2 regions of the Brevibacillus brevis NBRC 100599 genome follow, and region 1 is predicted to be linked to the other one. Evidence: predicted binding sites of a transcription regulator. Region 1 holds the regulator's gene; the other holds the start of a gene.

Region 1 (16,640 bases):
ATCAAATGGCCGAACGATATTTTTATCGGTGACAAAAAAGTATGCGGCATTTTGACAGAACTCAATGCTGAATCTGACCGGGTCAATTATTTAGTGATCGGAATAGGGCTCAATGCCAACAGCCTCGAGTCTGATTTCCCATCTGAATTGGCACAGATTGTGACTTCGCTTCGAATTGAATCTGGTGAGTCACTCAAGCGTGTTACGTTTATCCAGCGGCTCTGCCGAATTTTTGAAGAAGAGTACGACCACTATTTGCGAGCTGGCTTCGAGCGTGTCAAACAAGAGTGGGAAAACCATTCATACACCATTGGCAAATGGGTGACCCTCCAGACGATTTCACAACAGCTGGAAGGTCGTGCTGTTGGTTTGGATGAAGAAGGCGTACTCATGGTCGAGGATCAGGCTGGACAGATTCACAAAGTTTATTCGGCTGATGTCAATTATCGTGCAAATGATTGAAGCATTTGTTATACTCCAATTTGGAGGCTGTATCACTTCGTGAACGGTACTCCCGGAGTATTTTTGTATCTATCGTGTAATCTTAAATCAATACGTGCAAGGACAAAAATCTGCTCAGAGCCTGTGTGGACCGAGACAGAAGGAATCCGCTAACGCAAAATGTCTTTTTGACATGGACAACCTTCTCCCGATTGACGCGAGAAGGTTTTTTTATTCCTCACACGATCCACGGGCTTGATGCGAAAGAGGAGCAATGAAAAATGGCACAAAACGACAGACCGATTACGACTTCGAGTATCCGCAAGAAAAAAGAAACGCGAACCCCGATTACCATGGTGACCGCCTATGATTATCCGGCAGCCAAATTAGTAGATGAAGCTGGCGTTGATATGATTTTGGTCGGTGATTCATTGGGAATGGTCGTACTTGGTTATGACTCCACGATCCCTGTTACGATGGAGGATATGCTACATCATACGAAAGCAGTAACGAGAGGGGCCAAGCGTGCATTTGTCGTGACAGATCTGCCTTTCCTTAGCTATCACGGAACAGTTGAGGAAGCGGTAAAAAACGCGGGCAGACTAATGCAAGAAGGGCTGGCCAAGGCGGTCAAAATGGAAGGGGGCCGTGAACTCGCCCCAATCATTACACGCTGTGTACAAGCAGGCATCCCTGTCGTTGGACATATTGGGCTTACTCCGCAATCCGTACATCAATTAGGTGGTTACAAAGTACAAGGAAGAGATCTAGAGGCAGCCAAAAAATTGTTGGACGAAGCCCTTGCAATTCAAGAAGCGGGAGCATTCGCTATTGTTCTGGAATGTGTTCCGGAAGAGGTCGCAGGCATGATTGCAGACAAGCTGGACATCCCGGTGATCGGAATTGGAGCGGGTGCAACTTGCGATGGGCAAGTGCTGGTGTTCCATGATATGGTTGGCTATGCATCGGATATCACACCAAAATTCGTGAAGCGCTACGCAAATATTGGGGAAACAATCCGTGAAGCAGTGGAGACTTATAACAAAGAAGTTGAAGCAAGAAGCTTCCCAGGACAAGAGCATGTCTTCCATGCCTCTGAAGAAACCATCAAGGAATTGTACGGGGAAGGAGTGAAACAGTCATGATGCAAACAATGATGCAGCAAGTCTCCACCATTGCAGAAATGCGTGTTCATTTAAAAGATGCTCGTCGGCAAGGCAAAACGATCGGAATGGTACCGACCATGGGCTTTCTGCATGAAGGACATCTCAGCTTGGTGAAAGCTGCTCGTGAAGTATGCGATTTGGTTGTGATGAGCATTTTCGTAAACCCGCTGCAATTCGGACCGAATGAAGACTTTGAACGTTATCCGCGTGATATCGAACGAGATAGCAAAATGGCGGAAGAAGCGGGAGTGGACTTCCTGTTTACCCCGGAAGTGAGCGAGATGTATCCGACCCCGATGCTGACCAATATTTCTGTGGCAAATGTGACGACTCCATTGTGTGGAGCTTCTCGTCCGGGTCATTTTGATGGCGTATCGACCGTCGTCAATAAATTGTTTCAAATTGTCCAGCCCGATTACGCCTTTTTTGGACAAAAGGATGCCCAGCAGGTAGCTGTTGTGACGCAAATGGTTCACGACTTGTCGATGCCAGTGCAAATCGTTCCATGCCCGATTGTACGCGAAGCGGATGGGCTTGCCCTGAGCTCTCGGAATGTCTACTTGTCAGCGGATGAGCGAACACAAGCACTCGTGCTTTCACAGAGCCTGAGGCAAGCAGAAGAATGGCTGAGCGAAGGCGTGGCTCTTTCTACAATCAAGGATCGTATTACGCAAATGATTTCCGAAAAACCTTTGGCTGATATTGATTATGTGGAAATTTTGAGCTATCCAGCGCTCACACCAATGGCGCAGGAAACGGCAGGTCAGACGATCATCATCGCGCTAGCTGTTCGATTTGGCAAAACACGTCTCATCGACAATACGATTACATCAATCAAGTAGTAATAAGGGAGGAATTGGTAGTGTTCCGCACCATGATGAAAGCAAAAATCCATCGCGCAACGGTAACTGAGGCAAACTTGAACTATGTAGGAAGTATTACCATCGACAAAAATTTGTTGGATGCGCTGGATATTTTGCCAAATGAAAAAGTACAAATCGTCAATAACAACAACGGAGCGCGTCTGGAAACCTACGTCATCGAAGGTGCTCCAGGCAGTGGCGTCATTTGCTTGAACGGAGCAGCTGCACGTCTCGTACAAGAGGGTGATATCGTGATTATTATTGCCTATGCGATGATGACGGATGAAGAGGCAAGAACCTACAAGCCACGTGTCGCCATCATGGATGAAAAAAATCAGATCAAAGAATTGATTGCGGAAGAAGTACACGCGACGATTCTGTAAGCGATCTGTCGACTCCTGCATAGAGCCACTTGCCTTGTGAGACAATGAAAGTACTCATGCCTCATAGGGGGTGGCTTTTCTTGTGAAAATCGAGGACTGGTTTCATACGCTTCGGAACAAAGCGCAGACGATTGAAGAGAAGTGGCAGGGGGCTTCTGAACAAGAACGTCTTCAGCTCGCGGAACAATTGTTTCAATTGCGCCAAGTAAGTGATACTGTCGTAGACCTGTGGCTGCAATTCGAAGAAAAATTATCGAATGCGATTCGTAACATCAAGGAAATGGAAGGACAGCTTCCGGCAGAAGAGAAAAAGGCGCATCAGCCGAAGGTGAAAACAGAATCACCAAAGGCCATTGAAACAAACACATACGAGCCGATTTTTCGTCGTGGGGAAGGCTTTTATCATTTGCGTATGTTCCAAGACGCGAAAAAGTGTTTTGCAGAATTAGTTCAAAAATCGCCAGACTGGGAAAGTGGGCGCCTATATTACGCCTACAGTCTCCTTTTGTGTGAGGAGAAAGAATTAGCTTTTCGGGAATTCCGTCTTCTCGGCAGGACAGCAAGCTCACCTACCATTGTGGCCATTAGTTTTAATGCCATCGGGTGTATACTTGCGGAAGAGGAGCAGTGGCTAGAGGCGGCACAAGCTTTTAAGACTTCTCTCGAGATCAAGCCAGAACAGGAAGAAGCCAAATACAACCTCGCGCTATGCTATTTAAGAGATGGCGATGCACAGGAAGCTTTGGACGAATTGGAACCGTATCTAGAAAAAAACGAGCACGATTGGGAAGCGCAGATGCTATGGCTACGTGCTGCCAAATTACTGCATATGATGGACAAGACGGTGGAATGGAGCCCGCCGAAAGGCTTGCAATTGCCGACACGCGATTTGGACAGCGATACTCTTCAGGAAATGGCCTCTTTATACGAAACAGTGGGCAATTACCACCGGGCACAGATTTGCTATCACTTTTTGACGGAGCGTTCCCCAAAAGATGGGTGGACGTGGCATGGCTTGGCCTGGAATACTTGGCTGATTGCTGGTACAAAGCGCGCATTAACGCTCGTCAAAAAAGCGATCAGTCTTGCACCCGAAAATGACGACTTTCTTTTTAGTTATGGCTGGATGCTGTTGTTTGACGGAAGGGTAGAGGAAGCAATCAAAGCGTTTCGGATCATGCTGGAGAAAAACCGAGACAATCGCCTCGGACAATCCGGGATGATTTCCGCATACGAAAAGCTGGGGGATACACAAGAAGCAAAACGGATGGCAAAGTATTTCCTGGAAGACGCTGAGCCATATGTACGTTCGTTAGGGTATTTTCATCTGGGAAGAATCGCGGTTGTGGAAGAAAATTGGCGCCTGGCTGAACAATATTTTCAACGGGCATTGCCATTCGCAGAACAGTTATGGGAAATCCCCATCTATCTGCAACTTTGTGCAAGCAAGCTCGGTCAATCAGAAATGCAGACTGAGCTGGTACAGCCGTAAATGTACAGGAGAGCAGGAATATTTCCCATCGTTGCCGAATGTGAATGAGTGCGGATTGAATGTTTCCGCCCAGGTTACGAGGTGACAACGTTTGAATCGATTACTAGTTGTAGATTTTGAGACGACGGGAAGCCATCCACGCCAAGGGGACAGCATCATTCAGATTGGTGCCGTCGCAATCGATGACGGGCAGATTACCGAGAGTTTTTCCACCCTGATTCATCCGGGCCAGGATATTCCCCCTTTTATTACCCAATTAACAGGGATTACCAACGAGATGGTTGCAGATGCTCCTTCCTTGGAAGAAGTGTTTCCAGATTTCTTGCGTTTATTGGACGGGCGAGCTTTTGTTGCACATAATGCAAGCTTTGATCTCCAATTTTTACAAGAAGCCCTGCTGAGCCAGGGCTATTATGCGTTTGACGGCTACGTGCTTGATACGGTGGAGCTATCCCGCGTTCTTTTGCCGATGCAAAATAGCTACAGACTCGGAGAACTGGCGTCTGAGCTGGAAATCGAGCACGATAATCCTCATCAAGCAGATAGTGATGCGCTTGCCACGGCCCAGCTGTTTCTCCACTTGCTGGATATTTTAAAGAAATTGCCACTTGTAACGATCCAGCGGCTGCAGATGCTCGTCTCTTCGTTTCGCTCAGATATCGAGGTTCTTTTGCGGCAGATCGAGATGGAAAAGCTAATAGAGCTGCCAGAGCTGGATGGAACGCCAACCAAAACGGATTCCTCCGATATGTGGGATATTTATCGCCAGTTGGCCTTACGGAAACGCGAAGAAAAATTAACAGCGTCCCTGAAGCATCCTCCTGTCGATGTGACAGTGACCAAAGCGTTTGCCGAGCAGCTCGAGGATGTCTTGGGCGAAAACGGGTACATGCAGGCGAAAATGTCGGGGTATCAACGTAGAGATGCTCAGGAAGCGATGATGCATGCCGTCTATGAGGCAATGGAGGATGGCGTCCATTTATTGGTAGAGGCGGGGACAGGTACGGGAAAATCATTAGCCTATCTCTTGCCGGGGATCATTTGGGCTCATCACAATCAGCAGCAGCTGGTGGTCAGTACCAATACCATTCAATTGCAGGAACAGCTATTCCATAAGGAAATCGCTACCTTGCAGGAGTCGTTGCCGTTTTCGTTTACTGCTTCGACGCTAAAAGGCAGAGGAAACTACTTATGCTTGCGTAAATTTGAACAAGCTGTGGACGAGCCTGTAGAAGGAAGCAGCCAAGAAATGCGCTTGGTAAAAGGACAGATGCTGACGTGGCTCACGCAAACTGTTACCGGTGACGTGGAAGAGCTGAGCATGCCTCCAAGTGGTCAACTGCTATGGCAACAGGTAAAAAGTGATACGGGCTCTTGCTTGAATCGGGCTTGTCCGTGGTTTAGTCGCTGCTACTATTTTCAGGCGAAGGAACGGGCTCGCGATGTCGATGTCCTCATCGTCAATCACGCCCTTTTCATCAGCGATCTACAAGCGGAAAACAGGATCCTACCTGCGTATGAAGTTGCCATCGTCGATGAGGCCCATCATTTGGAGGATGCTGCGACACAGCATCTAGGCAAGCAGTTTTCAACCACGCAGCTTCTTTTCTTGCTAGATCGTGCATCGGTTGAAGAGAGTGGGTCAATTGCACGCTTCGCAGAAGAGCTGCAAAGCTGGATGCCTGCGGTACAAGAAGAAGTAGTGGCAAAGCTTTTGGAGCTGAGAAAACAGTCCGCGACCTTGCGAGAGAAAGCGCAGCAATGGACACAGCTCTTGTATGCATGGGCATCAGATCGTGCGGAGGAGACGACGGACGCTGGTCGTGAGACGGTACGTTATCGGATCGAATCGTTTGTAGGCAAACACGAGAAGATACGCAAAGTAACCAAAAAGCTGATTGAAGGGATGACTGCCTATGCAGCGGGCATCGAGCAGCTTTTGCGAACGACTCCGCAAGAGGAAAAGCCACCTTTTGCTGTACGTAGTCTACTGACAGATTTATTTGGTCTCATCAAAGACTGGCAGAATACCGTGGAGCTGCTTCACTTCTTTTTACTTGAGCAGGATGCAGAGTATGTGTATTGGATGGAAGTAGAGTCCCGTACAGCTCGCAAGCAGGTGCATTTGTCCGCAGCACTCTTGAAGGTTGCCGACTCACTGGCAGAACCACTGTTCGCGCAAAAACGGAGCCTGATTTTGACATCAGCCACTCTGACGGTCAAAAACAGCTTTTCCTACATCAAAAGCCAGTTTGGTCTCGACCAACTGCCTGAGGAACGAGTGCGCACCTTGTCACTGCCATCGCCGTTTCATTATGAAGAGCAGGGATTGCTGTTGATCCCATCTGATTTCCCGGCACCAGGTAAAGAGAGTGACCACACGTATTTGGAGGCGGTCATACAAGGGTGCGTGGATGTCGTACTGGCTTCGAAAGGAAGGACGTTGATCCTGTTTACCTCCCATTCGATGCTTCGCCTTGTTTATCAAGCGATGAAGGAACGACTAGCGGAGGCGCCAGAACCGTATACGTTATTCGGTCACGGGATTGATAGCAACAATCGGAGCAAGCTGGTGCGACTGTTCCGAAGCATGGAGAGAAGTGTTCTGCTTGGGACGAGCAGCTTCTGGGAAGGTGTCGATATCCAGGGGGAATGGCTGAGCAGTTTGGTTATTGTTCGACTTCCGTTTGCTCCGCCGAATCACCCTGTCTATCAAGGAAGGGCAGAGCTTTTGAAGGCAGAAGGAAAAAATGCCTTTATGTCGTTGTCTCTTCCACAAGCCGTTCTGCAATTTAAGCAAGGGGTGGGACGATTAATTCGCCATCACTTGGATCGAGGGGTCGTGATCGTTCTCGACACGCGTGTGGTTGAGGCGAGATATGGACGCTCATTCCTTCAATCTTTGCCGCCATTTCAAATCGAAAGCGGTCCATGGCCAACACTGCGAGAGCGTATAGAGCCATTCCTTAGTATGCAATCCCTGTCAGATTCATAAAATGAAGCAATAGTCTCATAGGGATTAAGGTGATAAAATAAATGTTATGGAAAAAAGCGTGGCGTTGGTGGATGGTAGTTCTTAGTGCGATTTTCCTTAGCGCATGCTCGATTGATAGCCATTTGTATTTGCAAGAAGCAGCAGTGAAGATAGATGACCCGTTTGAAACGGAGACAGAACAGGAATTTTCGGGTCTCATTGTCACCTACTTGGCACTTCCACATGGTGAGAGCACGCTTTTGAGAATGCCAGGCGGTAAAACGATGCTGATTGATACGGGTACGGCAGAAGATTGGCCCATTCTTTCGGCGCGCTTGGCAGAGCTCAAGATCACACGGCTCGATTATGTAGTGTTGACGAACGACCAGCCTGAGCATATGGGAGGCTTCGCTTCATTGAGCCAACAAGTGCTTGTAAATGCCGTCATTTTGCCCAAGCTGATCGCGCCATCCATTCGCCATGTCGTGCTGCTTCGCTCCAACCAAAAGCAGATGGAAGCAGAGCAAGGACAAGTACTCACTCTTGAACAAGATATCTCCATGGAAGTGTTGCTCCCGGATGAACCGTTATTTTTATCGCCCCAGAATAATTCTCTCGTTTTTCGATTGACGCATGGCCAACTGCGATTTTTATTTATGAGTGCCGTGAATGAAAAAGCAGAAGAGCGACTGTTGGAACGGCAAAATGACAGATTGAAGGCGGAAGTGCTAAAGGTAGCTGGTCAGGGAAGCAATCAAGGCTCTTCGCAACCGTTTCTGACGAAGGTCGATCCCCAGGTCGCCATTATTCAGACAGGCCGATCGCGGGATCAAATGAAAGACGGTCAGACGGAAGTCATGGAGCGTCTGGGTGAGTCATGGGCTGAGACATACGTTACCAGCCACGACGGTTCCATTACCATTTTATCGAATGGAAAAGAATATCGGATTTTGAAGCAAAAGAATTAGGGGGGAAGACCGAACGTGGCAAAACACGAAAAGATTTCGGAAGCGGTCGTCCGTCGTTTGCCGATTTATCTGCGTTACCTCAGTTATTTGCAGCAGGTTGAGGTGACCACCGTTTCCTCCCAACAGATGGGCAAGAATCTCGATGTGAATCCTGCCCAAATCAGAAAAGATCTTGCAGCTTTTGGTGATTTTGGAAAAAAGGGAATCGGCTATGATGTCGATTATCTGGTGGAAAAAATACGTGAAATTCTAAAACTAACAGATGAAATCCGTGTCGCTTTGGTCGGAGCTGGGCATTTGGGCCATGCCATTAGTAACTACAACGCTTATTTGAAAGATAACATGCGGATTGCGGCCATCTTTGATAATAATCCAGAGAAGCAGGGTAAAAAAGTCGCAGGTATACCGATTCAGCCTTTATCAGAGCTGGAAGAGACAATCGTAAACAAGCAAATCAAGCTGGCGATTATTACGGTACCGGCACCTGCAGCGCAATCCGTATGTGATCAGTTGACTCAAGCGGGTATCAAGGGGATCTTGAATTTTGCCCCTACGACGATTCGCGCAGGAAAAGATGTTCGCATTCACTATGCGGACGTGACGTCCAACCTGCAAAGCCTGGCCTACTACTTGACATAAGAATGGAGTGTATACTATGAAAAAGACGATCCTCATTCACGCAACAGTCATTACCGTTAACGATACGAATGAAGTCATTCACGATGGTGCCGTAGCATTCGAAGGTAACAAGATTACGTATGTGGGCCCAACTCCTGAGGACCTATCAGAAGCAGGATACGATGAGGTTATCGATCAAAAAGGAGACTACATACTGCCTGGTTTAATCAACACGCATGGACATGCTGGTATGTCCCTCCTACGCGGTTATGCAGATGATTTGCCGCTGCAACAATGGCTGGAAGACAAAATGTGGCCATTGGAGGCGCAATTCACGGGAGATACAGTAAAATGGGGTACTCAACTGTCGCTTATTGAGATGATTCGTACGGGAACCACTACGTTTGTGGATATGTATGATCATATGGATGTTGTGGCAAAGGAAGTCGATGCAGCTGGAATGCGTGCCCGCCTTTGCCGAGGGATGATCGGTTTGTGTTCTGAAGAAGAACGTCAAACAAAGCTGAAAGACGCGACTCTTTTTGCAAAAGAATGGCATAATCAGGCAGACGGACGTATTACCGTCATGATGGCACCGCATGCGCCGTACACCTGCTCGCCAGAATTTATTACCCAAATTATCGAAAAAGCCGATGAGTTGTCCTTGCCGCTTCATATCCATATGTCTGAAACCGCTTGGGAAGTCGGTCAAAACGAGAAGGACTACGGACAGCGTCCAGTTGCACATTTGGAAAAGCTGGGCATGTTCAATCGCCCAACACTCGTAGCGCACGCTGTTCACCTTACGGATGAAGAAATCGACATTTTGGCAAAATACAACGTGAGAGTTTCTCATAATGTCGTGAGCAACCTGAAGCTGGCAAGCGGTGTTGCGCCTGTTCCGAAAATGTTGGCAAAAGGTGTAAGCGTATCACTGGGTACGGACAGCTCGGCAAGCAACAACAATTTGAATTTGTTTGAGGAATTGAAGCTCGCTGCGATCCTGCACAAAGGTGTAAATAACGACCCAGTAGCGGTTCCAGCAGAGGAAGCCCTTCGCATGGCTACTCGTTATGGCGCAGAAGGGGTGTTCCAACAAGAAACACTCGGAAGCATTGAAGTAGGCAAGCAAGCTGACTTGATCGTGATGGATAGCCATCAAGCTCATTTCCACCCAGCACACCAACCGATTTCACACGTGGTGTACGCGGCAAATGGACGAGATGTGAAAGATACGATTGTAGCGGGTAAATTCTTAATGCGTAATCATAAGTTGTTGACCATCGATGAGGAGCGCGCGATTTACGAAGCAAACCGCGTATTCCAAACGTTAAAACGGTAAAAGGCTCCTGTCAGGTGGGGGACAGGAGTAAGGCAGTGCAGGTGTAGGTAGGGGAATTGGATACTAAGACGTTCCGTTGTTCATTTTTGCCACAGCTTTTGTCAGGAGATGATGGCGAAAATGAAGAGTGGGTGTGTGCGACCATTGACGCAAGGGAGACGACAATCCTGCCCAGGAGACGCGGTATTCCTGTAACAGAAACCCAAGTATGTCAGGAGATGTGGTTTGTTGCGAAGATGTCACGCGCTCACCTCCTCGGGGTGTATGTGTAGTATGACCGCCCAACCTTAAGCTATGATTAGCAACTTTTCCGTGTCGTTCTAAAACCTTCCCGTATAGCATAGGCTAAAGACAAAAATGGGACAGGGGGGACGACATGTACATCCGGCCCAAAATGCTGTGGTGGCTCATTCCAATCCTACTCGGTCTATTTCTCCTCGGGATTGTATTGGGAACAGTAAGTCGATCTGCCAATACAGATACTGCGCCTGCGGTCAGACAAACAACAGGGACGAAGCAGACGAAGACGGTAGCGGAGCTTTTGGAGCAGATCACGAAGGACGAGGAACGCTCATTTCTCGTATACATGCAGAATCAGACCTTGCATGGGCGATATCAAAATGAGCAATTTCAGCTCGCAGGAGAAATCGGTGGCCACCAGCTTGAAATAGCCAGAAAAGATGGGCAGCCAGTATCGGTGCGAATGGATGGCCAGATACAGGATCATGCCGCTCTGCCGTATGCGATGTTCACCCCGCATGAGCACGCAGTATTGCTCAAAGGAGTTTTGCAATCGGTTAGCCCTGAACGCCTTGAAGATACTGCAGGGCAAGGATGGAGTGGATACCGGATAGCGGTACCACCTGAGGAAGTCTCTTCGTTATTATCGATGTGGTTAGGTCCATCCTTCCCTCTTCAGGATTTGACTCCGAATATAACGAACGGAATGAAAGTCAATTACCAACTTTGGTACGATTCAACTACGGGGCAGCTTCGCCAACTGGAGCTGGATTTGCAAATACAAACGGCAGTTGGAGTGAAGAGAGACCAGCTTCGATTCCGATTGTAATGTCAGCCACGTAAAGGAGTTACTTTGCTGTGTTAGTACGAATTATCCTATCAATTGTAGCCGTCATTTTACTTACGGGAGCTGGGTTCGCCTATCATCTGACGGCTTCTGTAGCAGGAGAGCGCAATCAATTTGAGGAAACCATTCGTCAGTGGGTCCAGGATCGCACGACAATCACTGAGATTGAAACCATTGATGAATATCGAGGCAAGGAGAGCTACGCTGTCGTCATTGGGAAAAATAAGGCGGGGACACAAGTTGTCGCTTGGATGACCGATCAAAAAGTTAGCTTCGATCGAATGGATCTTGCTGTTCCAAAAAAGAATGTAGAAGAGGCGGTTTACAAGTCCTTCCCGCAATCGGAGATCACTCATTTGGTTCCTGGTCTTGAAAACGATAAGAAATTTTGGGAAGTCACTGTCAAAGACAAAGACGGTCGTTTTCACTACATTCACTATGATCTATTCACTGGCGCTCTGTTAACCTCATACGTGCTCTCGCCAAGCTAAGACGCTGGTATCACGACAGGCCTTTTCCTTATAGGAGAAGGCCTGTTTGGCATTCCACCCAACATCTGTATAAGAAAATGATATACTCGTGTGATATACTGGGGATGTTGCAGAGAGAGAAAACGAGAACGATATTTATGGGGGGAGTAGCCGTGCAGATGAAAAAGAGCGCAATTGGATTATCTTTGGTGGCAACCTTGGCACTCCTGTTCGGAGGATGGTTCTTGTATCAAAAGATGGAGATTGAGGAGCCAATCCGTGCAGAAATTGGACAAATGCAGTCCGCAACATTGGGCCATTTGGAAATCAACAAAGATAAAATTCAAATAGATGTAACTGTTACAAAACCAGACGCATTTCCAGCAGAATATCGGAATCTGCTAACGGAGACAAAAAAGATCGCAGGGGAAAAAGAAGTGGTCATTGACATCGACAATCAGTCGACAACGATGCACGATATTTGGCAGAGTGGTCAATTTGTGTTTACAGAAGCAGTGGAGTTGCATGAATATAGCCGCATTCCAGCCCTTATGGAACAATGGAAAAAGGGGAATCAACTCGACCAAGCATCTGCATCGATGGATGACAAGAACATTTATGTTTATATGAAAAAAGGAACGGAGGATTTTTACACCATCATCCCCCGATCCAATGAAAAAGAGGTGACGGCACGTGCGTAAAGAAATACTGATCGGCGTCGTACCTGCACTGTTGATTTTTCTTGTTTTTCTTGGTGTAAACATTACGCCATTCCTGGTGTTCGGAGCCGTACTGGGTGCGATTTACTTTCTAGTCATCCGCCAGCAAAATGGTCAAGGTGGAAATGTCGCCCTCGGGGGGAAAAGAAAAGCAAACAAGCATGAGCTGCCGAAATCGGACGTGCAGTTTGCCGATATCGGTGGACAGGAACGCGCCAAAAAAGAACTGAAGGAATCGCTTGATTTTCTCGTGTATAAAGACAAAATTGAGCAGTACGGGATTCGCCCGATTAAAGGTGTTCTTTTGACAGGTCCTCCTGGTACGGGTAAGACACTGATGGCGAAAGCGGCAGCAAACTATACAAATTCTGCTTTTGTGGCGGCATCGGGTTCGCAGTTCGTAGAGATGTACGTCGGTGTCGGTGCACAACGCGTCCGTGAATTGTTTCAGGAAGCGAAGGCATTAGCAGAGAAAAATGGGCAAGACAGCGCGATTATTTTTATCGATGAGATCGATGTCGTCGGTGGAAAAAGGGACGGTCAACAGCAGCGAGAATACGATCAAACCTTGAATCAACTGTTGACGGAGATGGATGGTGTAGCTACGACTGACAAACCGCGGATTTTAGTCATGGCAGCTACGAACCGGAAGGACATGCTCGACGCAGCGCTGTTGCGTCCTGGGCGTTTTGACCGTCATATTAGCGTTGATCTTCCGGACAAACCAGCACGCGAGCAGATTTTGACCATTCATACAGCCAATAAACCGCTAGGCGAGGACGTCACACTGGAAAAAGTGGCTCAGGAGACATTCGGATTTTCTGGCGCACAGCTGGAGAGTGTAGCCAATGAAGCAGCCATTTACGCCATGCGTGACCGCCAGGACAAGATCACAGCGAAGCATTTTGGCTATGCAGTGGACAAGGTTATGCTCGGAGAGAAGGTAGACCGTCAAGCATCTGAGGAAGAGAAGAAGCGCGTTGCTCTCCATGAATTGGGACATGCCATTGTCAGTGAGAGCGTGCGACCAGGCTCTGTTTCGCAGGTCACACTGAGTCCACGAGGCAAAGCACTGGGATACGTCCGACAAAATCCAATGGAAGACCGCTATCTGTATACCAAGGAAGCGATGGAGAAGCAAATCATGGTTAGCCTTGGAGGAGCCGTAGCGGAGGAAATCTACTACGGTGGGCGCAGTACTGGATCGAAGAATGACTTCGAGCAGGCGCTGGGAATGGCACAAGAAATTGTACAAAGCGGTATGTCCGAGCTAGGGATTGTACATTTGCAATACGTGGATAAGAATCGGATTCATGACGAGGTTGAGCGTCTGCTGGAAGGATTGCTCGCAGAAACTCGCAATCTTTTGAGACAATTTGATTCCGTATTCCAAACGGGCTTGCATACATTGTTGGAAGCGGAAGTTCTGCAAGGCGATGAGTTCAGGGCCCTATTGTCACAAACGAAGGAAGAAGTTACTGTATAAGGGAAGATAATGAACCTGCTAGCCAAGGGAAGAGTCGGCGAAGCAGGTTTTTTTGTGTTTGCTAGCCACTTGGGCAAATCAGGATGAAACAATTTTGTAGACACGGTGCCAAATAAGTAAATGGATGAATATCCTACAAAGGTGATACGGGAATGAAATCAGGAGGCAAGGAGACCCTATGGCCAATGTGAACCGGCGAAAAGCAAACAAAAGTCTGAGCAAAACCTTTAGGCAGACCATGCACGAGTTACCGCTCTCATATACATCATCACCCGATCGGGAGTGGATGGAAGACCTCGAATTAAATCTGCTTGAAAGTCATTTGGAGAGCAGTCACAGAATACCTCCCATCTCTGCTGCCACACCGAAAGAGCAACAAAACCCGATTCCCAAAGTACCGAAGCAGGACCTATCCTCCAAACAGGACTCGTTTTCCAGACAGGATTCAACTTCCAGACAGGATTCAACTTCCAGACGGGATTTAGCTTCCAGACAGGATTTACCTTCCAAACCGGATACGTCTTCCAAACCGGATACGCCTTCCAAACCGGATACGTCTTCCAAACAGAACGTATCTTCCAAACAAAACGCTTCCTCCAAACAGAGCTCAACTGCTAATCCGAACTTTTATTCGAAGGTCATCAAAGACCGAAATGATGATCGTGTCCAATCATTTGTCTATACAGACGACTTGACAGATCAATCGGTGACAACAGAAAAAATTGCGAACCGTGCCATTGACGCGTCCAAAATTAAGCAAGGCGCCGTGGATAATTCGATTTTGAAGGATTATGCCGTGGACAGCAGTAAACTCGCGGACAAGAGCGTAACTTCCACCAAACTCGCCCCGCATGCGGTACAGAGGGATCATCTGGGGCAGGGAATCGTAAGCGGCGAGCATTTGTTGGATTATTCGATTTCCGCGCAAAAATTGATCAACCATAGCATTACTTCCGAGAAGTTAGCCGATAAAACCATCGACTCGATGAAATTTGCCGATCACTCGATCCAGAGCAAGCATATTCAGGAGCAAGCGATCACGAATGAGTTGATTCAGGATCAATCCATTACCTCGGAAAAAATAAAGATGGGGACCATTCAAACAAGTAATCTCGCCAATTATGTGATCAACACAGTGAAGATTGAGGATGGAGCTGTCACAGGCGATAAATTACGCGATGGAGCTGTAACTTCGACGAAGATAGACGAAGATACAATTGAGTCTCAACATATTCGTGAAGGCTCCATTTACCATCATCATCTCACGGAAGAGCTAATAGATGGCAGCAACATTAGCGCTGGTAGCATCACAGATCATCACATTGCATTTCAGGCCATTTATAGCCAACATTTACATCCAGAAGCGGTGACCAGTGATAAAGTGGGGCCGTATGCGATATTGACTGAGCATTTGGACAACAACAGCGTCACGGCAGAAAAGCTCGCCAAAGAATCAATTGGCAGCACACATTTACAAGCTGGCAGTGTCCTATCGAGTCACTTGCAAGACGGGATGCTGACGGCTAAAAAAATTGGGGATCAACAAATTACCTCAGCCAAGATAGCTGATAAGGCCATCACTGCCGACAAATTGGCGAACAGGTGTGTAGGAGAGCAACACTTGCTCGATGAGAGCGTGAGTTCACGACATCTGATTGACGGAACCATTCGTTCAGAAAAGCTGGCAAGAAGATCTGTGGAAGAACAGCATTTGACTGACAGAATTATTGGGGGCAATCATCTACGCGAGTACATCATCCAGACCCAGCATTTGCATGACCACTTGGTGACCACCTCAAAATTGGCGCCGGAATCTGTTTCCACAGACAAAATCTCGGATCTTAGCATTACGACAAGCAAGCTTGGTGATGCTGTCATCACAGCGCCCAAAATAGCCAAAGATGCGATCAAGACCCGCCATTTGGGCAGATCAGCCGTGACGGGGGAAAAGATAGCGGAAAAAGCAATTTCATCTACACATCTCAACAGTCACATCATTCAAGCGGATCATCTCCAGGGTAACACCATTTCCAAGGAAAAATTACAGGACGGCAGTGTTACCCGAGAGAAAATAGCCGATCAGAGCATTGATGCGAGCAAGCTAGATAGCCATTCCGTTCATGGTGCTCATGTCATAAAAGGCAGCCTGGATGGAACACATATTAAGGAAGGAACGCTCAAAGGAAGTCATCTGATTAGCAAGAGCATAACAGAACAGCATTTGCAAAACCGGATCATTACGCAGGAAAAACTGGCAGAGGACTCCGTGACCGGTTCTAAAATTGCGTCCAAAGCTATCACTACGCATCACATTGCAAATCAGTCCATTGATGCGGAGAAATTATCCTTTCCGGTAATTGAGACGCATAATCATATTGGAGTAACCTTGCAACAATACGGTTTCGTCCCCTTCAGGCTTTCTGCCACAAGCAAGTCTACAGATGTGATTGTTCGATTGCCGCAGCCTTTTGCGGATACACATTATTGTATGGTGGCGATGACAAATCAACCGGGCATCTATACATCGCTCAAATACACGAAAAGGACTGCAGCGCTCATCACCGTATTTCGCAATCAGGAGGGGCAGGAAGCGACTGGTCTGATTCACTGGATCGGGATTGGAGTAAAAGG
Region 2 (16,640 bases), 2.4 Mb from region 1:
ATCGTATCGTGGCTCCACTCCAATAATCTTGTTCGTCGTTGTATCTACACGCAGATTCATCCCGCATTGCATACCGCAGTAGCTGCAGTGCGTGCTGACCAATTTCTCATTCGGATGTATCTTGTTTTCAATTACTTTAAAAAATTTATCCTTTGGCATGTTGATTTGCCTCCCTGGCATTGATCTCGTGCGTAGGAACTCCTGTAAAGCGGAACATCCGGTATTTTCTGCGGCACGGCAAGCAAAGTTCAGCCAAGTGGAATCCTTCTTCCATTTGAAAAGCCATTTCGTTTTTACCCAGCACGTTGATTACATCTGCCGACTGTTCCGCAGAAACAAACTCATTGCTGCACACTTTGCACTTTTTCATTTCCTGCTCGCCATAGTGCTCACGATAATTGCGTGCAAACACACTCATGGGACGGAACGGTATGTGAGCCAGTTTTCCGAATGGCAGATATATCAATGTTACAATCACTGCAAATTGATGAGTGACTGATATGACCGGGTGCCCAAAGCCCCCTAAGAACATGTTGCTTGCGGTTAACATCAAGCCTGTCACGCTGATAAACAGCAGCAGGTATAAAGGCAAAAAGTCGTAGACAAAGGATTGTTCAGCCCGTGCCTGCATGTTCTTTAATCTGCGATACAAGGCCATGACTGCTCCACCGATGACCATAAAAGCAGTAATGTTCAACGCGTTGTAAAAGAGAAACGCAATCCAGCCATCCGCTTGTACGGTCAGAACATCCACACCCATGAACACGACCTGATAGTAGCCATTGTCCGTCATCGTGAAGTACATCCAGCCAAACACTAACGGAAAGGTGACAAACGCGGCCAAGATGCATCCCCATCCCAGCAAAATGTGCTGTGTCCAGCGGTACCATCCCCGATTCCAAATAAAGCGATAGATGGCCAGATGATCCACTGCTGTATTCGCCGTGCTTTTACGAAAGAGCAGGCGTAGCCCCTTTTTCAAAATGACATTCGTTGGCGGGCGATCTGCCCACGCAGAAAATCGATAAAGGAAACCTCCGATAAAGACAAGGGTCCCCACCATATAGCCGTAAAGCGCCAAATCAATATGCGTGAAAAAACGTGTTCCCACGTAACTTAGGACGAACAAGCAAGCAATGATGATAAAAGCACGCTTCGCCACTTTGGAAGCAAATAGATAATTCATACAACACCCTCCCTGCTGCTGCTCATTTTTTCCTTTCGCTCGAGACCATTGTAGCAACAGCTCGAAACCCAGGTTGTGATTTACCTCACACCACTGCCACAATCAGGACGATTTTCTCTTCCCAAACTATTGTTTACGGATGATATAATGAGTTACCTATATATCCTTGTTGTAAGGGGGACCCACATGACCGGAAATGGTACAACGTTTGTCGAGCAGATTTCTTCCGATTTTGTGAATTGCCTTGAAACGTTTTCTGTTCGGAAAAATTTCGTTCCCGGAGCCGTTCTGTTTTTGGATGGTGAAAGAGCCGATCAGCTATTCTTAATTTCGTCGGGCCAAATCAAGCTCACAAAAAACACGAACGATGGAAAAGAATTAACACTGCAAGTATTTGGTGCAGGAGAGCTAGTTGGCGTTTCCGGGCTATTCGAACAGGAATTGACGTACACCTCCACAGGAACCATGTTGATGGAGGGTGAGGTATGGATCATCCCACGACAAGGGTTGGAAAAAATGCTCATCAAAAACGGCCAATTTTGCGTAGACTTCCTGCGTTGGATGGGATTGATGAACAGGCGGATGCAGTCCAAATTTCGCGATTTGCTACTCAATGGCAAAATCGGCGCCTTGTATTCCACGCTAATCCGCATGAGTAACACGTACGGCAAGCCACACCCCGACGGAATCCTCATCGACCTTTCCCTTACCAATCGCGATTTGGCACAATTCATTGGACTGACACGAGAAAGTGTCAACCGGATGCTTTCCGATCTAAAAAAACAGGATTCCATCGATCTGCTTCCCCACGGGCATATCTTGATTAAGGACCTTGCCTATTTAAAAGAAGCGATTTATTGTGATGATTGCCCACCTGATATTTGTCAAATGTGAGCAAAGTCTACATACTTTCCTGCACAAAAAAAGTCCTGGACTTGTCCGTCCAAGACTTTTTTTCATCCGTGATTCAAGCTTCTTTATCCATGTCTTTGCTCCACTAGCTCGCTGAACATGCCAGCATAGTACTCGACTTCACCTGCATCGTCCAGAATCGCGCTAATCGTTAACCATTGGAGATACTGATCCCCATTCTTCCGACGATTCCAGATCTCTCCTTGCCAATAGCCATTCTTCTTGATCGAGTCCCACATCTTTTGATAGAAATCGGCATTCTGCCTGCCTGATTTTAAAATATTGGGGGACTTGCCAATCACTTCATTCATCTCATAACCAGTCACTTTCGTAAAAGCGTGGTTCGCACTTTTAATGACTCCTCGCGTATCGGTAATCAGTATCGCCTCTCCCGTCTTTTCCATAATGGTGGCGGCGAGCTGCAGCTTCTCTTGGTAAAACATCCACATCACCAAGACCAAGCTCACCAGTGCAAACTGCGATAACGCCATGAAACCGATCGCGTAATGCCCGGTCAGATTAAATAACAGCGTTAGGATCAACGGCGGGAAAAATCCTCCTAATCCCCCCATAGCAGATACGATCCCATTTACAATCCCCGCTTGTCGCGAGAAATACATCGGCACTAATTTGAACACAGCACCGTTACCGATTCCGGCACATGCCGCTACCAACAAGCACCCTACTGTATACATCAAAATCGATGGCGAAAACGATAAGACAAGACCAGACAAGGCGAGCCCGGCAAACACAATCATCAACGCCTTGAAGGGGTTCCACTTATCTCCAAGCCAACCTCCCAATGGTCTTGCAAGTGTCGCCAAAAGAATGAACCCTGCTGTTCTCATACCTGCATCTACTTTATCCAGTTGGAAATGGCTCACTAAAAAGTTCGGGAGATACACGGTGAAAGCAACGAAGCAACCAAACGTAATAAAGTAGAACAAACTGATCAACCACAGCTTTTCGTTTTTGTAGACACTCTTTATCTGCTGACCAAGAGGAGTCACTACCTTAGGTTCATTTTTATCCCCCATCAAGAAGGTAAGCACTGCGAATCCCACAAGCAATAGCATAAACATCTGTACAGTGGTTGCCCATCCAAACGATTTAGCCAGAACTGGCGCTGAAAACGTCGTGATCGCTGTACCAATATTCCCCATACCGTAGATTCCGTTTACAGAACCATGCTTCTCTTTCGGATAGTATTTAGGTAGAGACGTGACACCAACGGAAAACACCGCTCCGCCTATCCCTATAAATAACCCGCCGATTAACAAATCGGTATACGTGGTCGCCTGGCTAATATAGAAAACAGGAGCCAGCAGCAAGAGAAAGCTGATGCTAAATAATAGCCTCGCGCCAAATCGGTTACTCCAATATCCAACTGGGATTCTCAGCAGCGATCCAAGAAGAACAGGAATCGCTGTCACCCACGCCACTTCGCTTGGACTCATGGGTACGGTTTCTTTGATAAAAGGCATGAGCGATGACAGAATGACCCATACCATGAAACCGACCGTAAGACTCAACGTCTGTAATGGCAACTGCCATTTTCGTACCATAAACAACACCCCTCACTTGGGAAATCTTCTTCATCCACTATGATAAGAGGCAAAGTTTGGTTTCGTTGTGATTTTAATCACAGCTCCTTCCAAGCAATCCGCTTATAATCAAAGCGAAATCTTGGATCGAAGGAGTGGATTATACATGTTTTGTTATCAATGTGAACAGACTCCAACAGGTGGTTGTAAGGTCATCGGCGTTTGCGGAAAGAATGAAGATCTTGCGAGTATTCAGGATACCATTATTTTTGCTTTAAAAGGGATTGCAGCTTATGCGACACATGCTCGACAACTGGGATATATCGATCCTGAAGTGGACGGGATTACACAGGAAGCTCTTTATTTTACATTGACGAATGTGAATTTCAACTTGGACGAACATTTGCAAATGGCCATGAAAGTAGGGAAGGCCGCGATAAAAGTCATGGAGCTTTTGGATCGGGCTCATACGGATCATTTCGGAGTGCCGCAGCCAATCACAGTCTCGCAAAACAAAATAGAAGGAAAATGCATCGTTGTTACGGGGCACAATCTGTTTGCTCTCGAAGAGCTGTTAAAACAGACAGAAGGCAAAGGAATCAATGTATATACGCATTCCGAAATGCTGCCTGCACATGGCTATCCCGCACTGAAGAAATATCCTCATTTGAAAGGGAACATCGGGAAAGCATGGTACGATCAACGCCAGTTGTTTGAGAAGTTTCCCGGCGCTATCCTGGCTACAACAAACTGTGTGATGCCTATTCGAGGCAGCTACGCCGATCGTTTCTTTTCGTATGATATAACCGGTTTGGAAAATGTAACGAAAATCGAAGAAAACGATTTTGCGCCGCTCATTGAAAAGGCATTGTCTCTTCCTGAGGTTTCCATCGAATCGGAACTGACACTGACGACCGGGTATCATCATAAAACGGTTCTGGGCATCGCCCCTGAAATTATTCAGGCAGTCAAGGAAGGAAAGATCAAACGCTTCTTCGTCATCGCAGGTTGTGACGCTCCTGGCAAGGGAGGCGAGTATTACCGTGAATTGGCTACGTCCTTACCACCAGAAGCAGTCATTCTTACGACCTCCTGCGGAAAATTCCGTTTTAACGATGTAGATTTCGGCACCGTGCCAGGTACCGACATCCCAAGATATATCGATTTGGGACAGTGCAATAACTCGGTTTCTACCATTACGATTGCGGCTGCATTAGCCGATGCCTTCGAATGTGAAGTGAACGAGCTGCCGGTAAGTATCGTTCTTTCCTGGTTTGAACAAAAAGCGGTTGCCATCCTGCTCGGTCTGTTTAGCCTAGGGATACAAGATATACGGATCGGCCCAAAATTGCCTGAGTTCATTCAGCCCGGTGTTCTGCAAGTATTACAAGACTTGTTCCATATTCAGTTGATTGGTGATGCTCAAGAAGATATGAAGCAAATGCTCGGAATCACGCAATAAACTGTAACCGCACATTACAAAAGGAGGCACCTTCTTCTAACAGGAAGGTGCCTCCTTTTTCCTTACAGCGGTAAATGCGTAACGGCCGTCCATGTTCCCACTTCTCCTGCCCGCACAGATGGGGGCTTCATTCGAACCGATCCTCGTAATACATAATGTCGCAACCCAATTGTTGGCTCTTCTTTGTAAGCCAAGGTGCCAACAAAATTGGCATAAGGTGATTCAATCGTGATTTGCCTGGACCTCTCATCCCAACTTCCTTGTATGGGAGTCGGAGTACCACGGAAATTAACGGTACCGCTGACCCTGCCATTCGAGACATTGGATATCACCAATGTGCCCAACGTGGTTGGTCTTCCACCGAAGCTCGCTTGAATTTCCCATGTAGAGGGGTACGGCAAGCTGACCCGAGTCATCTGTCCAATTGCCACGGCGACCTCTCCTTTCGATTGACTTTAGCATGAAGTCAAAATGTACGTTACAGTATACGTCGCCATCAAGAATCTTCCCGTAGGCGGACGCACAACTTTATTTTTAACGAAAAAAGAGACGGTTTCCCGCCTCTTCTCTATTACTTCCATTCCGTTTCCGTTTTGTGTTCAATTACGTGTACGACTTTTGGTTCAATTTCTTTCATCATTTGTTTCAGTAACTCATCGCTGATCGTTACTTTATTTTTCCCATCTTGAAGCTGTCCTTCAGCCTGTGTTCTTGCAATCACATCAATCACTTGTTGTTTCGAGATATTTTTCGATGCTGCAATCTCCACAACAGTTTTTCCCTTTGCTAGTTCTTCTTTTAACTCTTTCGGGCTCATTTTTAGTAAAGCAAACAGTTTTTCATCGTTTAAGAAGCTATCAGCAGTATAATCAGGCTTACCATTTAATGAGAAATAGCCTTCTACTCCCGTATTTGGTTCAGGAGCTACCGGAGAAAGACTAATTGAATTACCCTGAACAAATACTTGGTAACCCCCTCCTTCAAATCCTTCTGATCCCTTCTTGGTGTAATTCAAGATAAATGTTTTTTGATTTGGATTGTCCATTTGCTCCATGGCAACCTCGTAATCTTTGATGTTGCCATACAATTTATCAATGAGCTGATCTACCTTCCCCTTGATTTCCTGATCGGATAACGTAATGAGTGCTTTCTCTTTCGGCTCCCAATTCTCTTGCGTCAGGTCTTGAATCTCATCCGTAATACCGTTTGTATGGAGGGTAATCTTTTTGCCAGTTCCCCCTTTTTCCTGCAAGACGATGCTTAATTGGACCTTTTTGGTTGAATCATTGGGGTCTCCAAGGTAGCTTGCCTCGATAATCTCAAATGATTTTGTTTCAGGAATGGCACGATACAGCTTCTCAAGTGTTGCTTTTCCAGCCTCATCCAGCTTGACTTGTTCAGAAGTTATTGGTGCTCGAGTAAGCATGTCAATCACAACAGGGGACGCAAATGCTGCGGTTGGAATCAAAATCGCAGCAGCAACTAATCCACCAATTAATCGTTTTTTCATCGTTATTTCGCTCCTTTTTCGTTGCAAATAGTGAGAATAGGATTGTTCGATTCGTTTGGAAATGGCCGGCGGGCACTCCATCGTTTGTGCCTCTTCGTGCAGATGTTCACGGATTTTGCGTTCAATAGTCATTGATCTTTTCCATCCTTTCCACGGGGAGATTCCCTATGTTTTTTCGAAGCGCCTGGAGGCCAGCATGATATCTGGACTTCACTGTACCCAGCGGAATATCAAGCAAAGTCGCAATTTCCTCAAGCGTATAGTCGTGATAAAAGCGGAAGATAATCACTGTCCGCTGTTTGTCGGTCAGTTCTCGTATGGACTGAGATATCATTTGGTTTGTACCATCCATCAACGCTGTATGTTCATCCAAATAAGACTCATCGTGGGAGAAGGCACGAATGCGTTCAAAAATGCGGAATCTCCTCCAGCTCTTGACCCGAAATCTCTGCACTTGACGGATTACCAGGCCATGCAGCCAAAACTGGAAAGGACGGTTCGTATCGTAATTAGCAAGTGAGGTCCACATTTGCATATAAATTTCATTCATGACATCTTCCCGATCCTGCTTATGATCTACCAGAAAGGAAACGGTCCGGTAGACGTCCTGAAAGGTGGCGTCATACATCGTATGAAACGCTTGTTGATCACCCTCTTTCATTTTTATAAGTAATTGATACATCTCTTCGTTTTGCATTCAGAGGGCCCTCCTGATTAAGCAGCTTACACCCTATATTGTCTCTCGATCGAAAAAAGGTTCGGTTTTCTTCGTATTTTTTTTCAAAATGTAACGAGCCCTATGGCGAAGCACGAAAAAGAGGCGGTAGTTTCCGCCTCTTTTCTTTCCATTAATCATTTAATCCCTTTCCCTCGAGAATTTGCTGCATACATTTTTCAACCCTTGACTCTCGCGTTTTGGCTTGTTTGGGTGCTGAAAAATGAAGCAGGTAGGCTCTTTGCCGTCCCGGAGTCAATGCTTCAAAGGCAGTTTTCAAGTCAGGGATTTCATCCAATTTATTTTGAAATTCTTCAGGAATGGCATATTCTTCATGCTTTTTAAAGTCCACTTCCAAACCGGCTTTTTCAACTTCAATGGCTTCCTGAATATAGGCCTTCAAAATAGATTCCATTTCCATGATTTCTTCCACACTGGTGAACCGGATCTGACGAGCAGCCTGTACATTCTCCGTTTGTTGAATGAGAATCCCATTTGGATCTTTTAACAAAGCACCTTTTTGAAACAGTAGCGCACAATATTCTTTAAATCCATGTATTAAAACGATGTTTTTTTTCTCAAACGTGTAACAGGGATGCATCCACTTGAAGTCTTCGGTCAACTCACAGTCCAGAACAATCCTTCTCAACTTCTCGTATTCTGCCTTCCACTTTTTCGCCTTGCCTAAAAATTCATCAACCTTAGGATTCGTTTTACTTGTTGTCATCAAGAAACACCCCTCATCTCGTTGGTGTCATGTCAATTTTTAGTTTTGACATTATGGTATTTGTATTATTCGATCATCAGCTATTCAGGTTCCTTCTTTTAATGGACTTCATCATTTGACTAATTTTCATGTGGTAGAGGGAAAACTAACGAGAAATGCCAGATAAGGGGACTACGCATGATCTCAGAATTCAAGCGATTTTTACTCGGTAGACCTATGAAATCAAGTGAGCTTGCCGAAGAAAAGTTAAATAAAGTAAAGGCTTTGGCGGTACTTTCATCTGATGCTCTGTCTTCTGTCGCTTACGGAACAGAACAAATTCTTCTCGTGTTAATTTCTTTGGGAGCAGTAGCGATGTGGTACTCTCTCCCCATCTCCATTGCGGTTGTCTGTCTTTTAACCATCCTCATTTTGTCTTATCGCCAGACCATCTTTGCTTATACAACAGGCGGTGGAGCATACATTGTCGCCAAGGACAATTTAGGAACGACTACGGGACTGATTGCAGGTGGCTCTTTACTCGTGGACTACATTTTAACGGTTGCTGTTAGTACGTCTGCTTCTACAGACGCTATTACTTCGGCATTTCCAGTCCTCCATGAACATCGCGTTCTGATTGCACTGTTCATGATTGCCATCGTGACGGTATTAAATTTACGGGGAATCACAGAATCCGCAACGATTTTAATGTATCCTGTTTATTTGTTTGTTTTCGCCATGCTTGTCCTAATTATTGGCGGCGGATATCAATGGCTGGTGGGGAATGTTCAAACTCATCCCCCAGAATATGGGGCAGTTGTTCCAGGTATAACCTTATTTCTTCTATTGAGAGCATTTAGTTCAGGGTGTTCCGCATTAACAGGGGTAGAAGCCGTATCCAATGCCATTCCCAACTTCAGGGACCCCGCACCCAAAAATGCAGCATTAACTCTTATCATGATGGGACTTATCCTCGGAGTTATGTTCATGGGCATTAGCCTGTTGGCCTATTTGTATGGTATTTCACCGAATCCTAAGGAAACAGTGGTATCTCAAATCGCTTCTACTGTTTTTGGACGAGGAATCATGTATTACTCGATACAAGCTGTTACAGCGCTTATTTTATTCCTGGCGGCTAATACTGCTTTTGCAGCCTTTCCTTTACTCGCCTTTATGTTTGCCAAGGACAGATTTATGCCAAACATGTTCATGGTTCGAGGAGATCGTCTTGGGTTTTCAAACGGGATTATTTTCTTGGCTGTTCTTTCTGCCCTATTAGTGATCGCGTTTAAAGGTGAAACGGAAAACTTAATCCCTTTGTATGCGCTCGGTGTTTTTATACCGTTTACCTTGTCACAAGCAGGAATGATGAAACGCTGGATTTCCAAAAAGCCCCGAGGGTGGTTCACACCTTTCATTATTAATACGTTAGGAATGCTTACGACCCTTACCATCTGCCTGATCTTTTTCATTACAAAAATCACACAGGTGTGGCCGATTTTTGTGTTCCTTCCTATCGTCATTTTCATCTTTAGGAAGATAAATCAGCACTATAGAGATTTAGCAAATGAGCTACGACTCGATATGGAAACAGAAAAGCCCGAACCCAAAGGGAGTGTCATCGTTATTCCTGTGGCAGGGATTTCACAGGTGGTGAAAAACACCATTAGTTATGCGCAATCCTTGTCAGACGACATTGTCGCGGTCTACGTCGGGTTCAGTGATGAAGACATGAAAAAAATGGAGGAAAAATGGGAGCTCTGGAATCCGGGAATACGTTTGATTGTCCTGCGTTCCCATTACCGCAGTATAATAAGACCTTTGTTTAAGTTTATTGATACGGTTGAATGGAAAAAGGCAGAAACAGACCATGTTACTGTCATGATTCCACAGTTTATTACCAAGCGCTGGTGGCATAACTTACTTCATAACCAAACGAGCTTATTGATCCGCGCGTATTTATTCGCCCGCCAAGATGTAAAAATTGCTACGGTTCCATACCGGTTAAAGAAATAAAGCCATATCCATTAGACCATAAACAACGAAGAAAACCCGTCCCTTTGTAAGGTGACGGGTTCCATCATTTTTGATTACCTTGATCATCACGACTATGATTCAAATCCAGTATGAGCCTAAAATTAGATTGAAGGACAACCCAATCATACACTTTTTTTACGCGAATGATTTCCGGCTGAATACTGTTGGGGACTCCAAAGGTGACGGTAACCACAAAGCTGCAAGAAGCCGTATTTCCTGACTGATCCCTGGCTGTGCAGGTGAGCATCGTCATCCCTACAGGAAAGTCCATGGTAAAAGTTGCAACTGCAATGGGGGCAGGAGGGGAAAAGGAACGTGTCATCCCATGACAAGTAATTGAGGTTACCCCACAAGTATCAGTAGCAGTGACCTCATAGGTAACCGTAGCGGAAGTTCTCCCTGGTAAAACAGGGACTGTGATATCCTCAGGGCAAGTGATGGTTGGAGGCTCGTCAATAACCGTGATGGTAAATGAACATACTTCCGTATTCCCAAATATATCTTGTGCCGTACAGGTGACAACAGTATCTCCCACTGGAAAAAGCGATCCGGAAGGCGGCGAACAGGTAACAGTGACTCCGGGGCAGGTGGCAACAGGTGTTGAATAGTTTACGATAGGGCAGGGTACTACCATGTCAGGTGGGCAGGTCGGTGGCTGCACACAGCCATTGAGCAAAACAGAAACATTGTTCGAACCCTCGTTTGCCGTAGCGATGTCAACTCTTCCGTCTCCGTTAAAATCAGCTACTGTAATGCTGAAAGGACCTGCTCCTGTAGGGAACTGAAAGGGAGTCGAGAATCCTCCTGTTCCGTTGTTTATGAGTACAGAAACGTTATCAGAACCTGCATTTGGGGTAGCCAAATCAATGGCTCCATCACAATTAAAATCAGCCGCCGTTATATCAAAAGGAAAGGCATCAGTGCCCAAGGAAAAGGGACTTCCTGCTGCTTCTGTAAAAGAACCGAACCCATTGTTTAGAAAGACGGTTACATTACTCGTAGCAATATTAGCGACAGCAATATCGATAGACCCATTACCATTTAAGTCAGCTGCTACAAGGCTAAGTGGGGATGCTCCCCCTGGAAGTACAGAGAAACTCACTCCAGGAGTTTGGAACGTACCGTCCCCATTCCCGTTAAATATCGTTATATCATTCGTGTCCCGATTGGCAGTGGCCAGATCAAGCTTGCCATCTCCATTAAAGTCGGCCGCTACAATATCAAAAGGGGCCAAACCAGGGGTAGTGGCAAAAGGACTTCCTGGCGCCATGGTAAATACACCTGATCCATTATTCAACAAGACAGTAATGAAGCTAGTTCCTGTAATTTGGCCTACATTTGCTATAGCTAAGTCCACACCGTTTACACCATCAAAGTCCCCTGTAGCAATAGCAAAAGATTGCGAAACAGCAGGAAACACACCTGTACTATAAGCTACGGGTGCAGCAAAGGTGCCATCCCCGTTATTCAAAAGGATAAAAACGCGGTCATTGGGAGTTTGATCCGTTACAGCCAAATCAATGTGCCCATCTCCATTAAAATCTGCTGCTGCAATTTGCCCTAATAAAGACCCAGGGAACAAAGTATTGAAGGGTATCGTTTGCGATACGGAAAACACGCCGGACCCATTGTTAAGAAGAATGGAAACATCATTGGACCCAATATCCACTACAGCCAGGTCTATAATACTGTCTCCATTAAAATCAGCAGAAGTAATGCTGGAAGGAGATGTCCCTCCCGTATCATATTCGACTGCGGGCTGAAAAAATGGGCAGGCCAAATTGGATTCACCCTTTCTTACAGGAATACAGGCACCTATTCTCTCATTGAAATGCTTCACTCCAAACATAAATACAGGTTAAAAAATGCATGTGGTGTTATACGATGCAAATGTCTTTGATTATGATATGGCTGTTTAGGTGTGTATGTGAATTTGCTCTTCTTGTATGGTCAATCCCAAGCAAACCCGCCTCCTTAAAACAGGGACGGGTTTGCTGTTTTCTTGAACATATATTGAACTTTTCAACTGATTATTCCTTTGATTTGAATTTATTCCTTTTACTGTTTTGCTCGAATTAAGAAAATGTAATATATTCCTAAGGTAAATTATCCATATTTAACAGTTCAAGGAGGCTTTTATGAATTCTGTAAAGAAGTACAGTAAGCTAATCTTAAGTTTTGCACTTTTCATCTCTGTTATATTTTCTGGTCAGTCCATTGGTTTTGCAGAAGATCAGTATACAGATGACCTAATTCCTAAAATGACCAGCAACACAGAACCGAATGGTATTGCAAGTGCAAGTTCTTATTGGAGTAATAATCACCTACCTTTTGCTGCATTCGATGATACCGATTCTGCGTATGGATGGGGAACTGTCCAAGGCACTGTTACAGGTTGGTTAGCATATGAATTTTCCACTCCCCAAAAGATACAGAAATATACTATTAAGCCCAGACTCAATAATATAGATGGGATTCGTGAGTTACCAAAAACATGGACCTTTGAAGGCTGGGATGGTTCAAAGTGGGTAATCTTAGATACTCAAAAAAATATTTCAAATTGGGCAATTGGTGTAAAAAAGGAATTCTATTTCGACAATCCAAATAACTATATTAAATATCGGATTAATATTGCTGAGAACAATGGTTACTCCAACTTTGTCACAATCGGCGAAATGGAAATGATGGCGAAAGTTAGTGAATCTCCAGAGCCAGAGCCAGAGCCAAATCCTGAACCAAATCCTGAACCAAATCCTGAACCCACCGGTGATAACGCTCTCCTTGTTATTAAAATGATCAGTGGCCTCGAGAAAGAGTTCGATTTAACTACATCCGAAGTACAGGACTTCATCACTTGGTACAATGGCCGTGCAGATGGACGTGGCAAAGAAACATATATGTTCGATAAGGACTTTAACAAAGGACCATTTACTTCTAGAAAAGATTATGTAACTTTCAGCAAGATTCAATCGTTTGAAGTGATGGAATATACCAAATAACACGATGAGGCACCTCCTATATAACAGGATGGTGCCTCGAATTTTTGAAGACGCTGATCTATGCTGAAAGAAGACCATTTAGCTAATCGTTAATTATATTTCTCTAAAACTTCTTTCTTCAATTTATTAAACTGCTCAACATTTTCACCAAAATATTCACTTTCCTCTAAACTACGGTACGTATCAGTTGGTTGTGCTTTTTTAGCCTTTGTATTCTGCATACCTGCACTGATATCGTATTTGCCTTGATACATTCCAATAATTGCATATCCTTCTTTATCACCTGTATCTCTCAAGAATAATACGTAGGTACCTTCTTCATTCATGAGATTATAACCTTCCACTGTATCAAAAACATCACCCTCGAAATAAGCAGGCTCATATACAGAGATTGTATCTCCTTCTTTAAGACTTCCCTTGTGAACCTTCTGTATTTTTACTTCGGACTCAGAAGCAGCTTTTACATCACCTTCGCCAAGATTCCATTCTTTTAATGATCTCTTTCCAGTAAATCCAGCTTGCACTATATAGCCCGAGTACTTTTCAACCTCTTCAATATTTTCAAACAAAATAAAATCGGCCTGATTCATAGCAACTGAATAATCTTTTTCAGTAGTACTTAATTCTTTATAAGAAAATGCTCCTCCCACTAACAAAGCAATTGTAGCAACAGAAACAGCAATCAATTTTTTCATAACTCCACCTGCTTTCTCTTGGTTCTTCCAGGATAAATTATTTTCGTCTAATGTCGTAGGATCAGTAAGGCTCAACTTTCCTTGCTGCAAATGCCTTTCCTTCATAGTCTTCTATAGCTTCAGTAACAGTACCTAGTAGATTCTCATCTGAAACTGAAGCAAGTGATATAGGAATCAATGTCCTTGACATAACTTGCTGTTGGAATTGTAAAACCGGGCAATCTCTCACCTCCTCTTAGGTTCCATAATTACATAATAATTCCTTCTCCCTTCCTATCAAACAAAAAATACTATTCATTTTTAGATACGTGCTGTGATCTCACTGTAAAAGCAAAGGCATTTTTCCTTCAATCACAGATGGTTACGAGAACATAGTGCAAAAAACGATCCTAGATTTTTGGGAATGAATTTTTCCACCAAGCTGACCAAACTGACTCTGGTATTTGCCCGTCTCCTTAAAACAGGGACGGGTTATTTTCTAGCCAACTAAAATAAAATCGACGAATACGGGAGAGCGTAGCCTTCTACTCTTCGTCCAGTTATGAAACTTTGATCGAACTGGACAACGTTTCTACCTATCTTTAAATTTTCACAATGATTTGTAACTTTTTTCCAATACATCCGTATTAATATATAAAAGCATGCTTGTCTCGACCTCTACGACTTATTGCCAAGGCTTTTTTCAAATAAAGGGAAAGAGAGGATGTGATGAAATTAATAGACAAAAAGTAAACAGGTTAGATTTATGGAAGTGTAAGGAAAACCCTAACTAATCTAAGGAGTGGTACGATGTTAAAGAAAAGGTTTGTAAAAGGTATGATGGCAGTAATGATGGTATTTACACTAGCAAGTTCAACACAAGCGGCATCAAATGAAGTAAGCAAGGTTAACCAGCCAAATAAAGTTCAGGCAAATCAAAATTATTTATTTAATTTTTGGCATAATGGTTTGGAAGCCAACAGCTATTGGAAGGATGCCCCTTTTCAGGTGAATCTCAATTCAACTGTGTGCGGGAAGCTAAATGTCAATCAAGTTCCAGCAAATTCCCAAAATAGCGGTTTTTTAAACACATCGGTGAATCTGCTAGGGAACAATGGGCAAATCTATTCCTTTGACGGGATTACTGGGATAGGCACGTATGAGAAAAACTTTTGCCTTCAGCCTGGGACATACACAGTGAAGTATATAAATAATTCATCTTTCCCAATAAATATATTGGGGTATTTCACCTATTGATACGTCCACGAAATAATAAAAAAGCACCCCTGACTGTGTTTTTCTCGACAGCCTGAATCCGCTCAGATTTCTGGGCGGATTTTTCATTACATTTATCCGTTTGATTGGGCGCTATTATTTGTCATAGACTCATATGACGAAGTCGTAAATGGAATAAGACGAGTAGCTTGTGAATTTAAGACTTTTAAAACGCATGAAGAGGCGGAAATGATATGCCTCTTCACTTCTAATCATCCCAAGAAAACCTCTGCTCTTACCAGGGATCACCGGACATATACTTGTGTAACCATTGAGTGATTATAAATCGTCTAAACTGAGTGTTCTTAAAATAGGGACGGGTTCTGAATTTTTTGAACTAATTTGTTTTGCTTTTGTTTATCTTTGTTGGGAAGCCAAATAGTTGCGTTGGTTTATTTATGCTTTAATTATTAAATATAGTATTTCACAAAAGAAAATATTGCTAGATTTTGTATATATATGTATTGTTTAATTAAATCCAGAAACTAGGAGATGATAGATTTGAAAAAGTTTGCTCAAGCAGCTTTGCTCGCATTACTCACTGCATCTTTTATTATCCCAACAGGAGCAGAAGCCGCAAGTTCTCAACAAACTTCTAATACGGTTGCACCTGCTTCAACCAAACAAGTAGCAGATTACTCAAACCTTGGATCAAATGATCCGACTAAGAAGTCTGCAACCTTCAATGTAACTACACCTGGCTATGTTACAGTTAATGTGACACAGAACCATGGTACGGAAACAGCTTACATGTACTATGCAATTGTTACAGACCTCCCGGATGGTACTACAACCTCCTATGGCGCTTCAAACATCGAAGGAAATGGCTCTTTTAGCTTCACAAGTAGTAAACCACTACCTGCTGGCGAGTATTACATCCGTTATAACAGCAAACAACGTGGCCGAACTTCTGGGACTATTTCAGTCACTACACCATAAACCTAAACTTTTTTGAAAGAGGCTTTCACCAGAAGGCCTCTTTTTTTCCTATATTGGTGCATTTCAACGTTTTAAAAGTTCATTCATGGTATCAATGTCGATCAAAATGCCTTGTTTCCGCGCTTCCTCCATTAGTCTTAACATTCCTTCCCCTGACGTGAAGAACTTCGGCACCCATCCATTACCGTCTGTGGCCCAGTCAGTGAAATCTTCATCGAGATAAGGTTCCCACCCTAACGTCTCCGCAACTTGCTTGTCCACTCTCCACTTGAAATAGTAAGTTAAGTTGAACTACAGAGGATCTGCAACAAACAATTGTTGGGTCAGTTTATTCATGTTTTAACTATTAAATAAGGTGTTTCTTGCAGAAAATTGTTGTTAAATTTTGTATATACATGTAACATTTGGTGTAATCCGAAAACTAGGAGATGACAGATGTGAAAAAGTTTGCTCAAGCAGCTTTGCTTGCATTACTCACTGCATCTTTTGTTATTCCAACAGGGGCTGAAGCCGCAAGTTCTCAACAAACTTCTAATACGGTTGTACCTGCTTCAACCAAACAAGTAGCAGATTACTCAAACCTTGGATCAAATGATCCGAGTGGGAATTCTGCACCCTTCAATGTAACTACACCTGGCTATGTCACATTAAATGTGACACAGAACCATAGTACGAAAACAG

The links. Region 1 encodes Rex, which represses fermentation and respiration genes when NADH is low (regulators of the CRP and FNR family bind a similar motif). Its sites were predicted from a motif close to TTGTGAAATATTTCACAA; they were not measured.
Region 2: BBR47_RS23645 (nitrate/nitrite transporter) is a predicted target of Rex. The motif match lies at 3,729-3,746, and genes of this name have one in related genera.

The regions. Positions count from the first base shown of each region.
Region 1 is NC_012491.1:2,573,319-2,589,958, forward strand. It holds gene BBR47_RS12775 (biotin--[acetyl-CoA-carboxylase] ligase) at 1-462, shown strand, start outside; gene panB (3-methyl-2-oxobutanoate hydroxymethyltransferase) at 723-1,586, shown strand; gene panC (pantoate--beta-alanine ligase) at 1,583-2,449, shown strand; gene panD (aspartate 1-decarboxylase) at 2,470-2,853, shown strand; gene BBR47_RS12795 (tetratricopeptide repeat protein) at 2,936-4,345, shown strand; gene dinG (ATP-dependent DNA helicase DinG) at 4,437-7,340, shown strand; gene BBR47_RS12805 (ComEC/Rec2 family competence protein) at 7,382-8,287, shown strand; gene BBR47_RS12810 (redox-sensing transcriptional repressor Rex) at 8,303-8,926, shown strand; gene BBR47_RS12815 (amidohydrolase) at 8,943-10,247, shown strand; gene BBR47_RS30860 (hypothetical protein) at 10,311-10,490, opposite strand; gene BBR47_RS12820 (hypothetical protein) at 10,624-11,316, shown strand; gene BBR47_RS12825 (DUF5590 domain-containing protein) at 11,346-11,825, shown strand; gene BBR47_RS12830 (hypothetical protein) at 11,978-12,505, shown strand; gene BBR47_RS12835 (AAA family ATPase) at 12,498-14,009, shown strand; gene BBR47_RS12840 (WIAG-tail domain) at 14,188-16,640, shown strand, end outside.
Region 2 is NC_012491.1:4,985,117-5,001,756, forward strand. It holds gene BBR47_RS23630 (molybdopterin oxidoreductase family protein) at 1-159, opposite strand, end outside; gene BBR47_RS23635 (hypothetical protein) at 146-1,186, opposite strand; gene BBR47_RS23640 (Crp/Fnr family transcriptional regulator) at 1,373-2,080, shown strand; gene BBR47_RS23645 (nitrate/nitrite transporter) at 2,164-3,663, opposite strand; gene hcp (hydroxylamine reductase) at 3,809-5,104, shown strand; gene BBR47_RS23655 (hypothetical protein) at 5,167-5,535, opposite strand; gene BBR47_RS23660 (hypothetical protein) at 5,676-6,746, opposite strand; gene BBR47_RS23665 (sigma-70 family RNA polymerase sigma factor) at 6,736-7,311, opposite strand; gene BBR47_RS23670 (YdeI/OmpD-associated family protein) at 7,463-8,056, opposite strand; gene BBR47_RS23675 (APC family permease) at 8,234-10,051, shown strand; gene BBR47_RS23680 (FG-GAP-like repeat-containing protein) at 10,116-11,921, opposite strand; gene BBR47_RS31390 (discoidin domain-containing protein) at 12,211-13,071, shown strand; gene BBR47_RS23690 (hypothetical protein) at 13,161-13,856, opposite strand; gene BBR47_RS23695 (hypothetical protein) at 14,556-15,002, shown strand; gene BBR47_RS23700 (hypothetical protein) at 15,513-15,959, shown strand; gene BBR47_RS23705 (hypothetical protein) at 16,023-16,220, opposite strand; gene BBR47_RS29830 (hypothetical protein) at 16,388-16,640, shown strand, end outside.